Linked DNA regions of Nitrosospira lacus. The protein of the gene in region 1 interacts with the protein of each later gene in a pairwise test. Links are inferred from orthologs where the notes say so. Each region holds a gene or a part of one and is shown on either strand. Other genes may lie near its edges.

Evidence for each region.
Region 2: the proteins of EBAPG3_RS04175 (region 1) and EBAPG3_RS11040 interact in binary tests that used the Escherichia coli proteins (3 or more experiments, as listed by UniProt). The link is inferred for Nitrosospira lacus from one-to-one orthologs.

Annotation. Positions count from the first base shown.
Region 1 is NZ_CP021106.3:929,628-938,607, reverse strand. Bases 2,452-5,270 are described here. They hold EBAPG3_RS04175 (3-deoxy-manno-octulosonate cytidylyltransferase), read left to right. Parts: upstream 2,452-3,386; coding sequence 3,387-4,154; downstream 4,155-5,270. Other genes in these bases: EBAPG3_RS04165 (phosphoglycerate dehydrogenase), read left to right, coding at 4,962-5,270; EBAPG3_RS04170 (HpcH/HpaI aldolase family protein), read left to right, coding at 4,204-4,965; EBAPG3_RS04180 (hypothetical protein), read right to left, coding at 2,452-2,872. Also shown: magnesium/cobalt transporter CorA, read left to right, coding at 1-457; EBAPG3_RS04185 (3',5'-cyclic-nucleotide phosphodiesterase), read right to left, coding at 534-1,298; more of EBAPG3_RS04180, read right to left, coding at 1,541-2,451; more of EBAPG3_RS04165, read left to right, coding at 5,271-5,900; EBAPG3_RS04160 (NAD-dependent epimerase/dehydratase family protein), read left to right, coding at 5,908-6,837; EBAPG3_RS04155 (HAD family hydrolase), read left to right, coding at 6,834-7,469; EBAPG3_RS04150 (hypothetical protein), read right to left, coding at 7,538-8,509; EBAPG3_RS04145 (diacylglycerol/lipid kinase family protein), read right to left, coding at 8,755-8,980. UniProt on the Escherichia coli protein: Activates KDO (a required 8-carbon sugar) for incorporation into bacterial lipopolysaccharide in Gram-negative bacteria.
Region 2 is NZ_CP021106.3:2,430,222-2,439,284, forward strand. What follows is about bases 2,827-5,728. They hold EBAPG3_RS11040 (TetR/AcrR family transcriptional regulator), read left to right. Parts: upstream 2,827-3,930; coding sequence 3,931-4,527; downstream 4,528-5,728. Other genes in these bases: gnd (phosphogluconate dehydrogenase (NAD(+)-dependent, decarboxylating)), read left to right, coding at 2,827-3,048; EBAPG3_RS11035 (hypothetical protein), read left to right, coding at 3,419-3,835; EBAPG3_RS11045 (hypothetical protein), read left to right, coding at 4,697-5,728. In the rest of the region: gloB (hydroxyacylglutathione hydrolase), read left to right, coding at 1-565; tal (transaldolase), read left to right, coding at 831-1,958; more of gnd, read left to right, coding at 2,143-2,826; more of EBAPG3_RS11045, read left to right, coding at 5,729-6,469; EBAPG3_RS11050 (hypothetical protein), read right to left, coding at 6,630-6,875; EBAPG3_RS11055 (DoxX family protein), read left to right, coding at 7,308-7,712; pgl (6-phosphogluconolactonase), read left to right, coding at 7,881-8,531; EBAPG3_RS11065 (helix-turn-helix transcriptional regulator), read right to left, coding at 8,564-9,063. UniProt on the Escherichia coli protein: Involved in response to both electrophiles and reactive chlorine species (RCS). Represses the transcription of the nemRA-gloA operon by binding to the NemR box.

The DNA.
Region 1 (8,980 bases):
AGCCCGCCCTCAACCCAGTACCCTGCATTCAATTTACCGCCTGAAGCGTGAAGGGGTTTTTCTACGCAAATCGCTGTGGCCGCTACGTGAAGTGATCAGCTCATTGCAACGCGGGGATTCGCCTTTGTTCACCCGCAATACATTACTTTATCTGCGGGATGTATACGATCACATCATTCACATTATCGAATCGGTCGAGTCCCTGCGCGACCTGACAGCCGGCATGCTCGACATCTACGTGTCCAGCGTAAGCTACCGCATCAGCATAGTGATGAAAGTCCTTACTGTTATCACAACCATATTCATGCCGCTGACATTGATTGCGGGAATCTACGGCATGAACTTTAAACACTTGCCGGGACTGGACTCGGAGTTGGGATTTTTCGTGGTGCTGGGAATCATGGCCACAATCAGCGTGGGAATGCTGGCTCTGTTTCGTTGGAAGAAATGGTTATAGGAAAACCGGAAGGCGTAAAATTTGGGCCTCCGTGGAACATGCAGCCGGGACCGGATCGGAAGCCTATTAGAACTCCTTAAAACTCGAATACCTGCCCGCGCTTCAATTTTTCCGGTTTGAATTCTCCTGCTGCTGTCTGAATTTCCGCCATCGTGGCATCCTCATTGCCGGGTTCCATATGAGTGATCAAAAGACGTACTGCCTTGTTAAGTTGATTTAAACCTTTTGCCAGCAACTCCGGACGCATATGGCCGGAGGCCTCTGCGCCTGCCGTATTGCAGTTGAGAAACGTTGCCTCAATCATCAGGTAGCGCAGATTGCTGATTGCGTTCAGCGCATTCCAGAATGGCTCATGGTAGGTCGTATCACCGCTGAAGACAAAACTTGCATTGCCGCTGTCAAGCTGATAGGCAACTCCGGGTACAGCATGGCGCACCGGTAACGGAGTGATTTTTCTTCCCGATAATTCCACCGTCTGCCCCACAGTGATGGACCGGAATACGACGTAGGGTTTTTCCGGCGAAGGCAGGACGGTGTAATCCGGCCAGAGGCGGAAATTGAACATATCCTGTTTGAGGATGGCAATTGTTTCAGGCAAGGCATAAACCGTGAGCGGCGTATCCCGGCGTGGTCCCGCAACGTCAGCCAGCATCGGCAGCAGTGCAACATGGTCAAGATGGGAATGGGTAAGAAACACCGTGTCCACCCGCAGCATCTGGCACACTGTTAAATCACCTGCGCCGGTACCCGCATCAACCAGAATATCATCGTCCAGCATCAGGCAAGTGCTTCTTAAATCCGCCGCCACACCGCCGGTGCATCCAAGTATGGTTACTCGCATCTTACCCCTCCAATTGATAATACCCTCTTAGATTAACGCCTTGGGTTGAAAAAATTAACCTGAACCGTCAGGTATATGGGTCTGTCCGGCGATACTGCCGAGCGGCTCCGGATGTAGCGCTCACCGTTGTAGGTAGCTAAAGCAATAGACAGCGATAACCGGGGATTCATCTCATTGGCAAACTTTAACAGCCTTTCGAAAGACCTTGCCTGCGAGGCCCTGAGCTCCCATCCATATGGGCGTCATCCACAGGCGAAGTTCACGGCGCGTTCCTCCGGACAAGGCTGATCCCGGCTGGCCCGTGGCCGCACTTGCCCTTCCAGTAGCGCCACGTAGCGGGATAGTACATCCGGGTCCCCCACCTCGATCATTTCCTTCACAAAGCGCTGATGATGCGCTTCAATGTAAAAATTGTCGCAGCCGTGGCTAAGAAATCCTTCGATCTGCCGATATACGTCATCCCGGCAGCGCAGTTCCGTCTCCGGCAGGTATTCCGCCAGGGCGGAGCGGCCCGCATGCAGGTAGTCCCCTGCCAGGACCGGCTTCTTTGCCTTGACCGCTTCAAATACCACCGAGGTGGCCAGGTCAATGATGACGTCCGCCCAGTTCATGAGGTGGATGGAGTGGATGTTGCCCGCCACGCTCACGTTCGCCAGGCGCCGCACAGAGGGGTCCCGGGTCAGGGATTGCTGCCAGCCCCCGCGCGTGTGCGGCTTGATGATCAGTTCCACTCCGGGAAAGCCGGCAACGATGCGCACTACTTCGCCCACTTCTTCCCAGAAGGTGGAGAAGTTGCTCTTCCTCAGAAAAATGACGACTTTGAGCCGGCTCGCCGAACGCGTCAGCGGCGAGGGCGGCATCAGGGTGGCCAGTTTGGCCAGCCATTCGTCGCAGTAGCGCGGCGAGCCCAGGACGGCCAGCTTCCGGTTGTCCATGAAGGGCCGAAATCGCACCGAGCACAGTTCGTTGGGCACTACTACTTTGTCGAATATGCCCGCATTGGCAAATGTGGTGTCGGGCTCCAGGCGCAGTTCCCGCCGCCGGATCAGCTGGCTCGCGTGCGGGCTGTCTCCATGCGGCAGCGATACGGTGCCAAGTCCCATGGCGCGCGCCGTCGAGAGGACTATCTCGACCCATTCCACGCATATGGAGGAGTTCCTTTCTATCCAGTCAAATACCACCACGCCTTCACCGGTCCCTTCATGGGGACTGCCGAAGCTGCGCTCGAGCAGCCGCTGCGCGGTGCTGTGCCACACCGGTGCCCGCCGTCGGGCATCATAGGTCTTGGCCAGGGCCGCCATGACCGGGCCGATGAAGGGGCGCCGCAAGCTGCGGATCAGTATCAGCGTTTGCACAAACCAGCGGGCAAATTCGACCGGCGGCAACAGGTCGCCAATATAGGCCATGCGCACTCCAGCAAGCTTGCGCAGAAATTCAATGCGGTAGTCGTTGCGAAAGCGCGAGTTGCCTATCAGGACAATATCGCACGTGTGCCCCGAACCCATCCACTTGTGGATCACCGGGGTTATATGATCAATGTCGTTATAATGACGAAGAAAAAATAGGGCTTTCATACCCAGGCGTTTAGCTCCGACATGTCAGCAACAGGCAGTATATTCATCATTTAATCGAATAATCAGAATCTTGAGTGACGAAAAAGGGCGTAATTGTACACTCGCAGATATACGTTTACCAGTGTGGTGCGTTTGAGTTGCCAGAAGTATGGCCACCTAAGCCAGGCCAGCGAACTCGATAATGATTGACTGGGCGTCGATCGAAGATGCGTGGATATGCATATTCTAGTCATATGCAATAACACGCAATGGGCATGGCGACACTTGACCATTGCTTTACAACTGTGTCCAACGGGCAAAAAATCTCCGGATATCCACTCCACCGGAGAGCATATTCAGCGATTTCGCAAGGTGGACACTACTTCAAATTATCGCAGAGACTCTCCTCTGATGGTACGATAGCGACCAGAGTGAACAAACTCCATTACCACTGACTCATGGGACTGAACCAGGGGCGATCAAATGGAGAAGAGCATCTCTGCAAATCTAAAACTCCAATGAATGTGAATAACCAATGAAAACAATTGCTGTAATACCAGCACGGATGGGTTCGTCGCGTTTTCCCGGCAAACCGCTTTCAAGACTGTTGGGCCGAACCATGCTGGAACATGTTTACAAACGCGTTGCCCTGAGTAAAGCCCTCGATGCTACTTACATAGCCACCTGCGACGAAGAAATCCGGCGGGCGGCGCAGGGATTTGGCGCTCCCGTAATAATGACTGCTGACACTCATGAGCGCGCCAGTGACCGGGTTGCGGAAGCTGCCGCCGGGATTGATGCGGAACTTATTGTTATGGTACAGGGCGACGAACCGATGACCCATCCGGAGATGATTGACGCCGCGGTCGAGCCATTCCGCCATGATCCGCAACTGGGCTGTGTCAACCTGGTGCGCAGTATCGATAACAAAGCGGACTTCTATGACGTCAACACTATTAAAGTGGTGATGAATCAACAGGGTGATGCCTTATATATGTCGCGGCAACCGATACCGACCGCTCCGGCTTCCACTCAGTCCTCTCAATCGGATTTTGTGCATCCGTGCGCCTACAAACAGGTATGCATTATCCCATTCCGGCGTAAGACATTGATCGAGTTCGCCCGGTTGCCGTCCACTCCATTGGAGCAATTGGAGTCCGTGGACATGCTACGTCTGCTGGAGCATGGTTATCGCGTGAAGATGGTGAGAACGAGCTTCAATACTCAAGCGGTGGACACGCAGGCTGATCTGGAGCGTGTGGCCGGATTGATGGAAGCGGACCCCCTGCTGGGCTCGTATTGAATCAGGTACTCTCCGCAATATATTCAAGTCGTTTTCCTTAAGGAGCACTATGCAATTAAAATCAAAACTGGCCCGGAATGCCCTAACCATCGGCTCATGGGTCACGTTAGGACATCCGGCAATTGCCGAAATCATGGCTGCCGCCGGGTTTGACTGGCTGGTACTGGATACGGAGCACAGCGTTCTGGAACTCAGCGAAGTGCAAATGATGATTCAAGTCCTCGATGGTCAACAGTGTCCGGCAATCGTACGACTGACATCGAATCACCCTGACCAGATCAAGCGGGTTATGGACGCCGGTGCGGCAGGTGTAATGGTCCCCATGGTCAAAACCGCCGCTGACGCCGAAGCCGCGGTGCAGGCTGTTTATTATCCGCCGCGTGGCCGGCGCGGAGTCGGCCTGGCGCGCGCTCAAGGTTATGGCGCACGATTTCAACAATACCGGCAGTGGCTGGAAGATAACGCCGTCATCGTGGTCATGATCGAACATATAGACGCAGTCAACGCCATTGACTCCATTCTTTCCGTTCCCGGCATTGACGCCTATATCATCGGTCCTTACGATTTATCCGGTTCCATGGGGCGGCCCGGCGAACTCGATTATCCGGACGTCGAATCCGCGATAGAACAAGTGCGGGAGGCCGGACACCGGTTAGGCAAGCCTGGAGGCATTCACGTAGTTGAGCCGGATCCGGAGGCATTGCGGCGCAATATTGACGCTGGCTTCAACTTTCTTGGCTATGGTTTGGATATTCGCATCCTAGACACACTTTGCCGGGGTCATATGCGGAATATAAGGGCGACACTATGAGCAAGCTTGTTATTTCCACTTCGTCGTTTGATGTGGACAACAATCTCCATATTCAGCATTTGCAAAGTGAGGGCATGCATATTGTCGGCAATCCCTATAAACGCAAACTAACCGAAGATGAAACTATCGAATTGCTGGGTGCAGATGCCGTAGGGATGATAGCGGGTATAGAGCCCCTGACAGAACGTGTTTTCGCATCCGCAAAAAAACTGAAAGTGGTCTCCCGCTGCGGGAGCGGTCTGGACAGTGTCGATCTTGCGGCAGCAAAGCGCCACGGAATCGCTGTGCTGAATACCCCGGAGGCGCCAGCCCAAGCAGTGGCTGAGCTTACCATGGGTCTGATATTGGCTGCGTTGCGGCGGATATGCCAGATCGATCGGCAGCTGCGTGCGGGAGAGTGGCCAAGAACTCAGGGCCAGCTGCTCGCCGCCCAGTCGGTAGGCATCGTTGGCTTGGGGCGCGTCGGGCGACGGGTTGCCCGTTTGTGCCAGGCTTTTGATGCCAGGGTTGTAGCACATGATTCCTATGTAAACCAGTCACCGCAAGGAATAGAACTAGTATCACTAGAAAAGCTTCTGGCAGAGGCGGATATCATCAGCCTGCACCTGACTTATGACGCTGACACTCACCATTTACTGGATGGGAAGACCATCGCGCGCATGAAGCGCGGTGCCGTGGTGATCAATACGGCTCGCGGCGGCCTTATAGACGAAACCGCCCTCGCTGAGGCCCTCACTTCCGGGCAGCTAGGTGCAGCCGCACTCGATGTTTTCGAGCAAGAACCTTATCATGGTCTATTGATCAAATGCGACAATGCTATTCTCACCTCACACATTGGTTCTCTTGCCAGGGAATCGCGCCATCGCATGGAAGTGGAAGCTGCGGAAAATCTGTGGCAAGGTCTGATTAAAGCTGGCTTAATGAAAGACAGGTAAAACAGGAATGGCTAACGAAATCGCTATCGTGTATGGCGCCAGTGGTTTTCTTGGCAGTCATGTTGCTGACGCATTATCCGCTGCCGGGTACCGGGTGCGCCTGTTTGACCGGTGTCCCTCACGTTATCAGGGTCAGGATCAGGAAATGATCATTGGCGACATCATGGATCTCGATCAGGTGACGGAAGCAGCCAGGGGTGTAGACGTGGTCTATAATTTTGCCGCGATCGCGGATATCGATGAAGCTCATGACAAGCCGCTGGCTACCGCCACGATCAATGTACTGGGTAATATGCACGCGCTGGAAGCCGCCCGTCTCGCCGGGGCTCGCCGCTTCGTCTTCGCCAGCACGATTTATGTTTATTCCGAGTCCGGTTCGTTTTACCGTGCCAGCAAGCAGGCGGCAGAGCGCTTTATAGAAACCTATCATGAGCGCTACGGACTGGATTATAGTATTTTGCGCTATGGATCTTTGTACGGCAGGCGTGCCGATGCCCGCAACGGGATCTACCGGATGCTGCACGAAGCCGTTGAACGGCATTCGATAACCTATCATGGTACCGGTGAAGCGCTCCGCGAGTACATCCATGTGGAGGATGCGGCGCGCATGAGCGTACAGGTGCTGTCGCCGGAGTTCGCCAACCGCCATTTGATCCTGACCGGACAGGAGCGGTTGCGGATCAAGGATGTCATGACGATGATCTCGGAAATCATGCCTTGGGAAATAGCATTGAATTTCGACGAAGGCAATGCGGTGCATCACTATGAGGTAACTCCCTACGCATTTCAACCCCGCATCGGCCGCAAGCTGGTGCTTAACGAGCATGTCGATCTCGGCCAGGGCCTGCTTGATTGCCTCAGGGATATTCACAAAACCATGCATCACTCCAGCGACGATGACGATGCCACACCTTCGGCATCTGCCAACAAAGCATGAAGACCGGGCACTGGCAAGCCATCATTTTCGATTTCGATGGTGTAGTAGTGGAGTCCGGGGACATCAAAACAGAAGCCTTCGGTAATCTCTATCGAACCCATGGGGAAACAGTGATGACTGCGGTGATGCAATATCACCGCGCAAACGGCGGCATGTCGCGCTACCAGAAATTCCATTATTTTCAGGAATATTTATTGGACAGACCTCCGCTGACACCGGATGAAGAGCAACAACTGGATCGACGTTTCTCTGAACTGGTGGTTGAGGCCGTGATTGCAAGCGAGACCGTGCCTGGTGCAGCCGAGCTGATTCGTAAAGAGGCCGCGAGAATACCCTTGTTCATTGCATCCGGTACGCCGGAAGCAGAACTTAATACAATTGTTGCACGCCGGGGCCTTGCATCCTATTTCACCGGGGTATGCGGCTCTCCCACGCCAAAACAAACGCTGATCGGGAATATATTGTCCGGCCATAATCTTCCGCCAGAACGTGTGCTGATGATAGGTGATGCACTGATTGATTATCAGAGTGCCAGGCTTAATAACATCGCATTTTTGGGACGCGTACGGCCGGGAGACAAAAATCCCTTCCCCGCTGATGTGGATATCGTGCCCGATCTAAGAGATCTCTGAACAATCTTCGACGAGTCTTCGATCTTACCAGCAGATGTGCCGCTGGAGGACTTCAGGGTTCCCCGATATCAACGCATCACACCACGCCGCAATAATCGCCAGGAAACCTTGAAACCCCACAGCACAGGATGCCGCCGCAACATGGGTGTCACCTCAACGCGTACGCCGGTATGGCGTTCGATCTTCCATGCCGCATAACTAATGCTGTCGCGAAAGGTAAATGCAGCCTTGGTCAACCTTAGCACGGACAAGACCTTCCCCTGCCAACGGCGTAATCGCCAGTGCCATAGTGAACGCCGATGGCTCGTTTCATCAACCAGCCACTGATAATGCCCGTTCGGCAAGCTCTTCAGCTTTCCCACCAAGGCCGGTACGGCATGCGCAGTCAATCGCGCATAGTCATCCAGATTGATCCGCGCAAGCTGTTGCGCACGCGTTGCCCGTTCAGGCCGCAATTCAGCGGCGTAAGTCTGGGTCAGACCGTTAATCCAGATTGCTTCGGCATCCACCACGGATGAATCCAGTACGGGAAGACTGGACTTGAGAAATGTTACTACCGCACTGGCCAGCGCGTGGTGAATACGCTTGCGGATGATTTCATCGCGCACATACAGCAACCGCGTGGGTTGAGCAAAGCGCGCCCACAGATAGGGGTGAAACCATTGCCGGGTTCCCCGCTCAAAGTCTGCTATTGAAACCACCGCATATTTGGCGCGAAGGCTGTTTTCCTGACTGGATACCTCCAGATAAAATACATTAGGCGGCAGCCATGCATTGAGATAAGCCAGATAACGCTCTGGATAAGCGTTGCTGTAGCTATCCACCACGACGTAGAAATCCACAACCCCTTCACCAACCTCATGAGAACGCAGACAGGATCCATAAAGAAGAACCGCGTCCAGCGACTGGCCAAAGCGTGATTTTAATTCTTCAACCAGAATAAAAAAATCCGCCGGGACCGCTTTTGAGCTTAGCGAAGCCATCTCGGCGACCAGGTCGCTTGGGAGCTGTTGATCAGATAGTGGAGCGTAGTCTGACATCCTGAATCCGGTAGTTGGATGGAGCGAAGTGTGTGGTTTTTGGGGTACGGAACAAGGCGCAATGACGCGGAATGGTCATTCCGTTCCAGGTAGCTGCAACGCAGCCATGGGCCGCAAATATTATGCAATTCGCTTCGTAGCAAACACTCACCAAAAAGGTGGAAATCTCAGGGTTCAAAACATCTTTGTGCATCATCGTGCTAAACAAAAAAATGAGTGATTGCCTGCCGCTTTCAGAATCATGATTATGAGTTCACGCTGCCGGCTCCCAGGAAGATAATCGGACCGGCCCCTGTGATGCGCAATGGCCCATCCTCGCTTGATGCCCGGTAGGATTCACCGTCGACGATGTAATCGTCATCTATAAGCAGTTCCAGCACTTCGGTATTGAAACTATGATAGCCATCTTGTTCCTTAAGGACCTCCCCGCGACCTGAAAGTAGCGTCAATAACGAGCGTAGCGGACGCTTC
Region 2 (9,063 bases), 1.5 Mb from region 1 along the record:
TGGCCCCGCGAATGAATCGATTCCCACCGTCACGCACCCTCTCAGGGAATGCAACAACAAAGAAAGCGGAGAAGGCGATGCCTATATTCCGGAATTCTCTCTTACCCTCAGAGTGCTGGATATTCCCGGCCATACAACCGGACATATCGCGTATTATGGCGCAAACCTGTTGTTTTGTGGGGATACTCTATTTGCCTGCGGCTGTGGGCGGTTATTTGAGGGAACCGCTGCGCAAATGGTGAACTCACTGCAAAAACTGGCTGATTTGCCCAAAGAAACCGGGGTCTATTGCGGTCATGAATATACCCTCAACAATATCCGTTTTGCCAGAACAGTCGAGCCCGGCAATCAGGCACTGATCGAACGCGAAATGGTGGTTGAAGCATTGCGCAAGCAGAATATCCCGACGTTACCCTCCAGCATCGCGATTGAAAGGGCCACCAATCCGTTCCTGCGTTGCGATCAGCCCGAAATCATCCGTAATGCCAGTATCTATGCTGGCAAACCGCTGTCCGATCCCGTCAGCGTATTTGCCATGCTGCGCGACTGGAAAAATCATTTTTAGCTCCCGATAAAAAGGAAAGAAGCGGAATAAGCAGGCAATTCGCAAGGCAAATACTCGCGAATTTGAATTTATGAAGACGCCCATGAATGATAAGGCGCTTTCGTTGTCGTATGGATGCACCTTGCTTCACCAGCACACCATCGACTGCGCAATATCGCAATACGCTTATATCAACTCAACTGCCTGCTGCGGCACAGTGAAACGGCAAATTGGCGTTCACGTACGGATTGTTCGCCACAGCGGCACATAACGGGAGTTTAAATACATGAATCCTTTAGAGCAGATACTACAGTGCGGCCAATCCATCTGGCTGGATTCGATCAGCCGCAATCTCATCAATAGTGGAGAATTGCAACGCCTGGTAACTGAAGACAAGCTGCGCGGCGTAACCAGCAATCCCACCATCTTCGAGCAAGCCATCAATCACGGCAGCAGCTACGACGACGCGCTGCGCGCATTGCTGAAAACCGATGAACAACAAACCGACAAGGCACTGTTTGAGGCACTGGCCGTTGCCGATATACGCAGGGCCACCGATGTGCTGCGGCCGGTCTATGATGCAACCCAGGGCGGCGATGGTTACGTCAGCCTCGAAGTCTCGCCACACCTCGCCTATGATACGGATGGAACCATTGCCGAAGCGAAACGGTTATGGGACGCGGTGCAGCGCCCCAATCTGATGATAAAAATTCCGGCCACCCCGGCGGGTATCCCCGCGATTTCACAATCCATCGCGGCGGGGGTAAACATCAACGTGACCCTGATGTTTTCACTGCGGCATTATGAAGATGTGGCACGAGCCTATATCCGCGGGCTCAGTGGCAGGGAGGAAGCATCACTGGGTAAAAAAGTAAGCTGGCCGGTTTCGGTTGCGTCGTTTTTTGTCAGCCGGGTGGACGGTATTGTCGATCCCTTATTGGAAAAGAACGAATCACCCGCAGCACTCGCCTTACGCGGCAAGATCGCCATCGCCAACGCCAAACTCGCCTATCAGCGCTTCCATGAAATATTCCATGGCGAGGATTTTGCCGATTTGCGCCGCAAAGGCGCAAAAGCGCAACGTCCGTTATGGGGCAGCACCGGCACCAAAAACCCCGCTTACTCCGATGTGCTCTACATTGAGCAATTGATCGGCCCCGATACCGTCAACACCGTGCCGCCTAAAACGCTCGACGCATTCCGCGATCATGGCCGCGTGCGTGAAACACTCACTGAAAATATTCAGCAGGCGGAAGCGGACATTGCACAGTTACAGGAATTCGGCATTGATCTCGACGCTGTCACGGAAAAACTCCAGGATGACGGCGTGGACGCTTTCGCAGCATCATACGACAAGCTGCTTGCCGCGCTCAAAACCAAGCGCGAGGAAATCCTGACCAATCACGCGGCCTAGCAGCCGATTTTTTAAGCCCCGGCGGGCTGCTGACCTTGGGTAGGATGGGTGGAGTATAACGCAAGCCATTAACACCGCCGGGGTGCGCTACTTTTATTGAACATCTGAATAAGCTCTTCCAAGAGTGAGTCGCTGACTACGTCGGAGATTTATTCAGAAGGACTGAATAATCGGGAGAAAAATAATGGAACTCGGAATGATCGGCCTCGGCCGCATGGGCGGTAATATGGCACAACGGCTGGTGCTCGGCGGCCACCGCGTCGTCGGCTATGCCCGCAACCCCGATACGCTCAGGGAAATCGAAAAAAAAGACATTGTGCCGGCGGCGACGCTCGAAGCACTCGTGAATGAATTGAAGTCGCCTCGCACGATATGGCTGATGGTTCCCGCGGGTGCCCCGGTGGATGAAACAATTACCGCGTTGTGGCCGCTGCTCATACCAGGCGACATCATTATCGAGGGCGGCAATTCAAATTACAAGGATACGCAACGCCGCGCGCAAATGCTGGCAACAAGCAAGATCCATCTTGTCGATGCGGGAACGAGCGGCGGCGTGTGGGGACTGCAGAACGGCTACAGCATCATGGTGGGCGGCGATGAACAGGTAATTGAGGGATTGCGCCCCATCTTTGAAACCCTGGCTCCCGCGCCGGACAAAGGCTGGGGGCGTGTTGGCCCCAGCGGTGCCGGGCACTTTACCAAAATGATTCATAACGGCATCGAATACGGCATGATGCAAGCATATGGGGAAGGGTTTGCGATTCTGCGCCACAAACAGGAATTCAACCTGGATCTGCATCAGATAGCGGAGATCTGGCGCGACGGCAGCGTGGTGCAATCATGGCTGCTCGACTTGACCGCCGCTGCCCTGGCGGAAAATCCAGGTCTGGAAGGCATTGCCCCGTATGTTGCGGATTCCGGCGAAGGACGCTGGACGGTTGCGGAAGCGATTGATCTCGATGTCGCCGCCCCGGTCATCACGTTGGCATTATTACAACGCCTGCAGTCGCGTGATTCCGATTCATTCTCGAACAAATTGCTATCGGCACTACGCAACCAGTTCGGGGGACATGCGATGAAAAAGGAATGAATCCCCTGGCGAGCAGGAGGCAAGGAAGCGCGCCAATAAGCGAAACATATTGCCCCCCGTATGCTACGGCTACTAGGCTACTGGAGCGCTGTAAAACAAAGTATAGGGTATGGGGACGACGTCCCCACACTCCTCCCATTGCCAAATCCGGCCCATCGGACTATCTCACGTTCGTCAAGACGTTCAGGTCACTCGATATGAATTCATGGGTTCAAAACACACTTTAAACATTATTAAGTTGACAAAGTGTTTTTAATTGTATAAGATTCGAACCATGAATGCTGGGAATTGAGGAAGTGCTCGACGTTTTCCCACCAGTTTCCCCACCGAATGCCAACGAAAATCGCTAGTAATATTAGTGAGGTACACGATGAAAACAGGGAATATTTTTTCAGCTTTATCCATGATCGGCTTCCTGGCCTCGGTGAGTTCATCCGTGATCGCTGTCGAGCCTGTTGATACTCCCGAGATTCGCGCGGCTGCTCAAAAAGCCGTTACTCGCAGCGACCATGAAGCCATAGCCAAGTTCTATGAAGACGCAGCGACGCTGATAAAGGCAAAAGCGAAGGAACAACAGGAACTGCTTGAGCAGTACGAAAACAAAAGTTATCTGTATGGCAGACAGGCGCAGGACCTTCAATCGCATGCCTCCGCGCAGGTGCGTGAATATGAGCGAGCTGTCGAGGCAAATATCAAGGAAGCCCGCCTTCATCACCAAATGGCTCTGAAGGCCGACGAGAATCATGCCGCTGCTAACCCGCAAAAGCTGAGTGCCGTAAACCGGTAACAAATTTTATGTAATTTCCTGATGGCAAACGGCACTTGGTTGGGTGCCGTCTTTTTTTCTTGACAATCCAAGACAACCGGTCGTATTATTTACTTATGCTTAAACCCACCAAAAAGGAATTCAACAGAGACAACCTGTTAAATCAGGGAGTCGCCCTGCTCAGGGGGCAGGGCTATCACGGCACCGGACTCCAGGAGATCCTGGATGCGGTTAATGTGCCCAAGGGTTCTTTTTACAATTACTTTGGCAGCAAGGAAGATTTTGGTGCGGAAGTCATTCAACACTATACCGATCCATTTATCGCGCTGTTAACTGATCATCTGGAACGATCCGACGCTGATGCACTCGGTGCAATAAGGCGTTATTTTGATGAGCTCATCGTGGAACTTGAGAGGGATGAGTTTAAAGGCGGTTGCCTCCTGGGTAACCTGATGGGAGAAATAGGCGATACCAGCGAAGTTTGCCGTAAATCGCTTCAATCCGCCGTCAGGCGTTACCAGGATGTATTACAGTCCGGGCTGGCCAAAGCACAGCAGCAGGGGACGGTAAGATCGGACAAATCACCTGAAATGATGGCCGATCTGCTGGTGAATACCTGGCAGGGCGCTTTATTGAGGATGAAAATAGAAAGATCATCCGCGCCGATCAAGCAGTGCTGTCAGGATTTACTGGACGATTTTTTCAAACCCTGATTTTTTTGCCCAATAATAATACGACCGGTCATATGTATTCCTGTCTCTGCATATTTTTTAGCAACCCATCATGGGGTTATTTCCATGCTTCACCACGTTGCAATCGCGCCGGCGGAAGGAATTTCCACTGCCTGGAAAATTGTGTATTTTTATTAGGGAGGTAATGTCCATGCAATCCGACATCGTCCGTTCAACACTATTAATTCTGGCCCTGGCCGTCGCGGGTATTCCCGGCGCATTCGCCGAGACCGGCGCCGGGACTGGCGACGTGGCTTCGACCAAAAAGCGCGAAGCTTCCGCAGGATCCGGAGGCGGCCACCAGCATTACGCGCAATCCGATATGGCGGCTAGGCCGGGTCCGGATGGCAAGCTCGCACCCAGGCTGCAGAACCTGGGTACGGATACATTCCCCGTCAGCACGCGCAACAAGCTGGCACAGCAATACATCAACCAGGGGCTGAACCTCGCCTATGGGTTCAACCATGCCGAGGCGCGCCGGGCATTCCGTGAAGCGGCACGGCTCGATCCTGGACTTGCGATGGCCTACTGGGGTCAGGCACTCGTGCTCGGCCCCAACATCAACGCAATGATGGAACCGAACGAGGAGCCGCAGGCTCTGGAGATCGTGCAACAGGCCAAGTCGCTCATGGCGAAAGCATCACCCAGAGAGCGTGCGCTCATCAATGCTCTCGAGAAGCGTTACTCGGGGAATCCCGAGAGCCGGACAACGAACGACAAGGCTTACGCGGAGGCGATGCGGGAAGTGCACCAACGTTTTCCGGATGATCCCGATATCGCGATGCTTTATGTAGAGTCGGTGATGGATCTGCGTCCCTGGGGCTACTGGATGCGCGATGGCCAGCCGTACGAGGGAACAGCCGAAATTGTCGCACTCACCGAAGAAGTGATGAGGCGCAATCCGAAGCATCCCGCCGCGCTGCACATGTATATTCACCTCATAGAACCGACCAGCACGCCCGAACGGGCGGAAAAGGCAGCCGACACCCTGCTGACGCTGATGCCGGCGGCGGGGCACATGATACACATGTCATCACATATCTATCAGCGCGTGGGCCGCTACGCCGACTCGATGAAGAGCAATCAGCTTGCCATCGCGGCCGACGAGGATTACATCGCGCAGTGCCGCGCCCAGGGGTTATACCCCATGATGTACTACCCGCATAACATTCACTTCCTCTGGTTCGCGGCGACGGGAGACGGTCAAAGCAAAGTTGCAATCAAATCCGCACGGGAAGCCGCCAGCAAGGTAGACGATGCAGTGCTGGAGGCGATGCCGCTGACGGCGATATTCCGCATGGTGCCGTATTGGGCGCTTGCGAGGTTCGGCCACTGGAAGGAAGTTCTTGAAGAACCCGCCCCGCCATCTACTAGCCCGTTTCTGAAGGGAAGCTGGCACTATGTACGCGGCCTCGCGTTTGTTGCCACCGGGCAGTTGCAACAGGCCGATCAGGAACTGGGTGCGTTGCGCGAAATCATGAAGAACCCGGCGCTGGATCTCCCCCTTTTCTCGAAAAATACCGCGCGCACCGTGCTGAGCGCCGCACCCGAGGTGCTCGCCGGCGAGATCGCCGCGGCGCGCGGACAGTTCGATCAGGCTATCGCGTACCTTGAACAAGCTGTTCGCCTTGAAGACGCCCTGATATACACGGAACCATCGGAATTCAGCGTTCCGCCACGGCTGACCCTCGGCGCCATCCTGCTGGAGGCAGGACGTCCGGCCGAAGCGGAAACCGTGTACTGGGAAGATCTGCGGCGCAATCGCAACAGCGGGTGGGCGCTTTATGGATTGATGCAAGCGTTGCGCGCACAAAAGAAGGACGATCAGGCGACGCTCATCGAGGCACGTTTCAACGAGGCCTGGGCGCGTGCCGATGTGAAACTCAGCGGATCACGCTTCGGACGCCGGGATGTAAAGATGTAACCACTACCCAATATCCCCAAGGAATCTTTGAATAAGTTCCCTTGCCGGCAATGCGCGCCACGGAAGACTTATTTCAGAGATTCCACCCCTGAGGAGCCCTGCTGCAAGCTTGCCATTTCTGTTCGTTGTTGATGTATGTTTCTATATTTCTCTTCCACCCTCAGTCTTTGGTCTTCAATTTTCCCTCATTCGCCGCTATGAATGCACGGATATCATCCGACATATCCACCAGCTTTAACCATTGCTCTTTGTAAAGCGTCACGGGAAACCTGCCCATGCCGTACACCGAGAGTGCTCCCTTTTCGCTCACCTTCATGGTGATCCCCGTACTGGCTCCTTTTTTGAGTGCTTCGTTTTCTTTACGCAATCGCTCCAACTCGGCTTTCATGTCCTCGTCTGACATCATTCCTCCCAGATTATTGTGTTACCCGATAAGTATGCCTTTTTTTAATCTGAAGCACGATCTTTGGCTATGATAGCGTGACTAAAAAACGTGGGGAACCACTGAACAATCCGTCAATCCGGTAAAATATCTTGAAGACTGATAAAATGGAATTGAATGACGTTATCCGGGACTAATTGATAAGTGCCCGGCTAAGTCAAAAACATTGATGGAAGTCTTCTCAGAAGGACTGCGCATCACGTCACCGCATCGGTTGTTGCCGTACTTTCACCTTCCATCTTGAATTCGTCGTCGTTACATTTAACCTGAACCCGGCGGTTGACCGTTTATCTTTTCAATTAGGCACCATGATCCACAAAGACATATACGCTTGAGCTTCACCTTTGTGGTGAGTTTCACTACAACTACCGGATTCAGGTTCAAAGAAGAACGCCCATGCGCAATCCATTTCAAAATGATGCTTTAGGCAAATTTATTTTGCGCCTTACGGTTGGCACGCTGATACTGCTGCATGGAGTATTCAAAATGCTCAATCCAGGCTCTCTCGAATTCATCAGCAAGCAACTTGCCGGGTTTAATTTACCTGCAGTTCTGGCTTACGGCGTTTACGTGGGCGAAGTTATTGCGCCACTAATGATTATTCTGGGAATTTTTTCTCGCCTGGGTGGATTGCTGGTTTTTGGCAATATGATATTTGCATTGGTACTGGCACACCGCAGCCAGCTTTTCTCGCTAACGAGCAATGGCGGCTGGGCACTTGAATTGCAGGGTTTCTATTTATTTTCCGGCCTCGCGATATTATTCCTTGGTAGCGGTAAAATGGCGATCAGACCGGATTGATCCGACAGTCTGCCAAGTTTGAAGAATCGAGGCGGCGGATTCCTTTAAGTCCGGCAGACCGCCGATTACCACTCACAATGTATGGATGGATTGGTTATGCACGTAAAACCCTCACAATCCCCTGGTTCCACCAATTCCGGACAATGCAGATGGCATGCGGTTGCGGATATGCCGGAACTGCAGAGCGTAGCGCTGAAGATGATACTCGACAGTGCCGCCACGGCGATCCGGATGCGAGGACAGTTTCACCTCGTACTCGCGGGCGGCGACACGCCGCGCGCAATCTATAAACAGCTGCGGTCGGCACATACCGACTGGTCAGCCTGGTATGTCTACTTTGGCGACGAACGCTGTGTGTCGCCCACCGATCCCAGGCGCAACTCGGTTATGGCCGGAGAAACGTGGCTCGATTATGTCGAAATTCCGGCGGATCAGCTGTACACAATTCCCGGGGAACTCGGTGCGGATCTGGCGGCTTGCGAGTACGCGCAGACCTTGAATACCGTCGGCATATTTGATTTAACGCTGCTTGGGCTCGGTGAAGATGGCCATACCGCTAGCCTGTTTCCCGGTCACGAATGGGGAGCTGAGCCCGATTCGCCTGACACGCTGGCGGTGCTGGATGCGCCCAAGCCACCGCCTCAGCGCGTTTCGCTGAGCGCGGCAAGACTCAGCCGTTCAAGACAGGTCATATTTCTCGTCAGCGGCGAGTCCAAGCGGGATGCGGTAATGCGCTGGCGCGCAGGTGAAAATATTCCTCCGCGGGCAATAGCACCGGAGAAGGGAGTTGATGTGCTGGTGGAATCCGCTTTACTCTAGCGTCTCCAAGCGGCTATTTATCTTATTAAATCTTATTTATTATCTTTGGATTCGTCATCTTTTGGCTTGAATCTGAACCGGCACAAGTTACCGCCGTGGACCATGCATTCATGTTGCTCCACTGTGCTTTCGGTGAAAGTCTCCATCAGACCCCTGTCAAGATGGCAAATGTCGGTATCTCTCACCGCCATCCTGTGAAAGACGCAATTATCGGCTTCTATTACCGTCTCGCCACCCGGAAATGTAGCGGTTTTGGCGTTATAACCAAGCTGCTCCATCACCTCGGCGAGCTTCTCGACTTTCTCTGCGTGCGTAGTCAGACCGGGATGTTCGCTGCGAAGCTGACGTCCGACACCCGCACCAATCTCGCCCAAGCGCCTGCTCATGTTTTCCGCCCCCTCTTCCTGCTGAACGGAAGCCACCACAAGTTGTGCAAGCCATGAATACTGGCGCGGAAAGCTCTCCCGTCCAAGCTCGCTAAGAATATAAAGCTGTTGAGGACGCCCCCCTCCTGAGGGTCGGGTGGCACCGG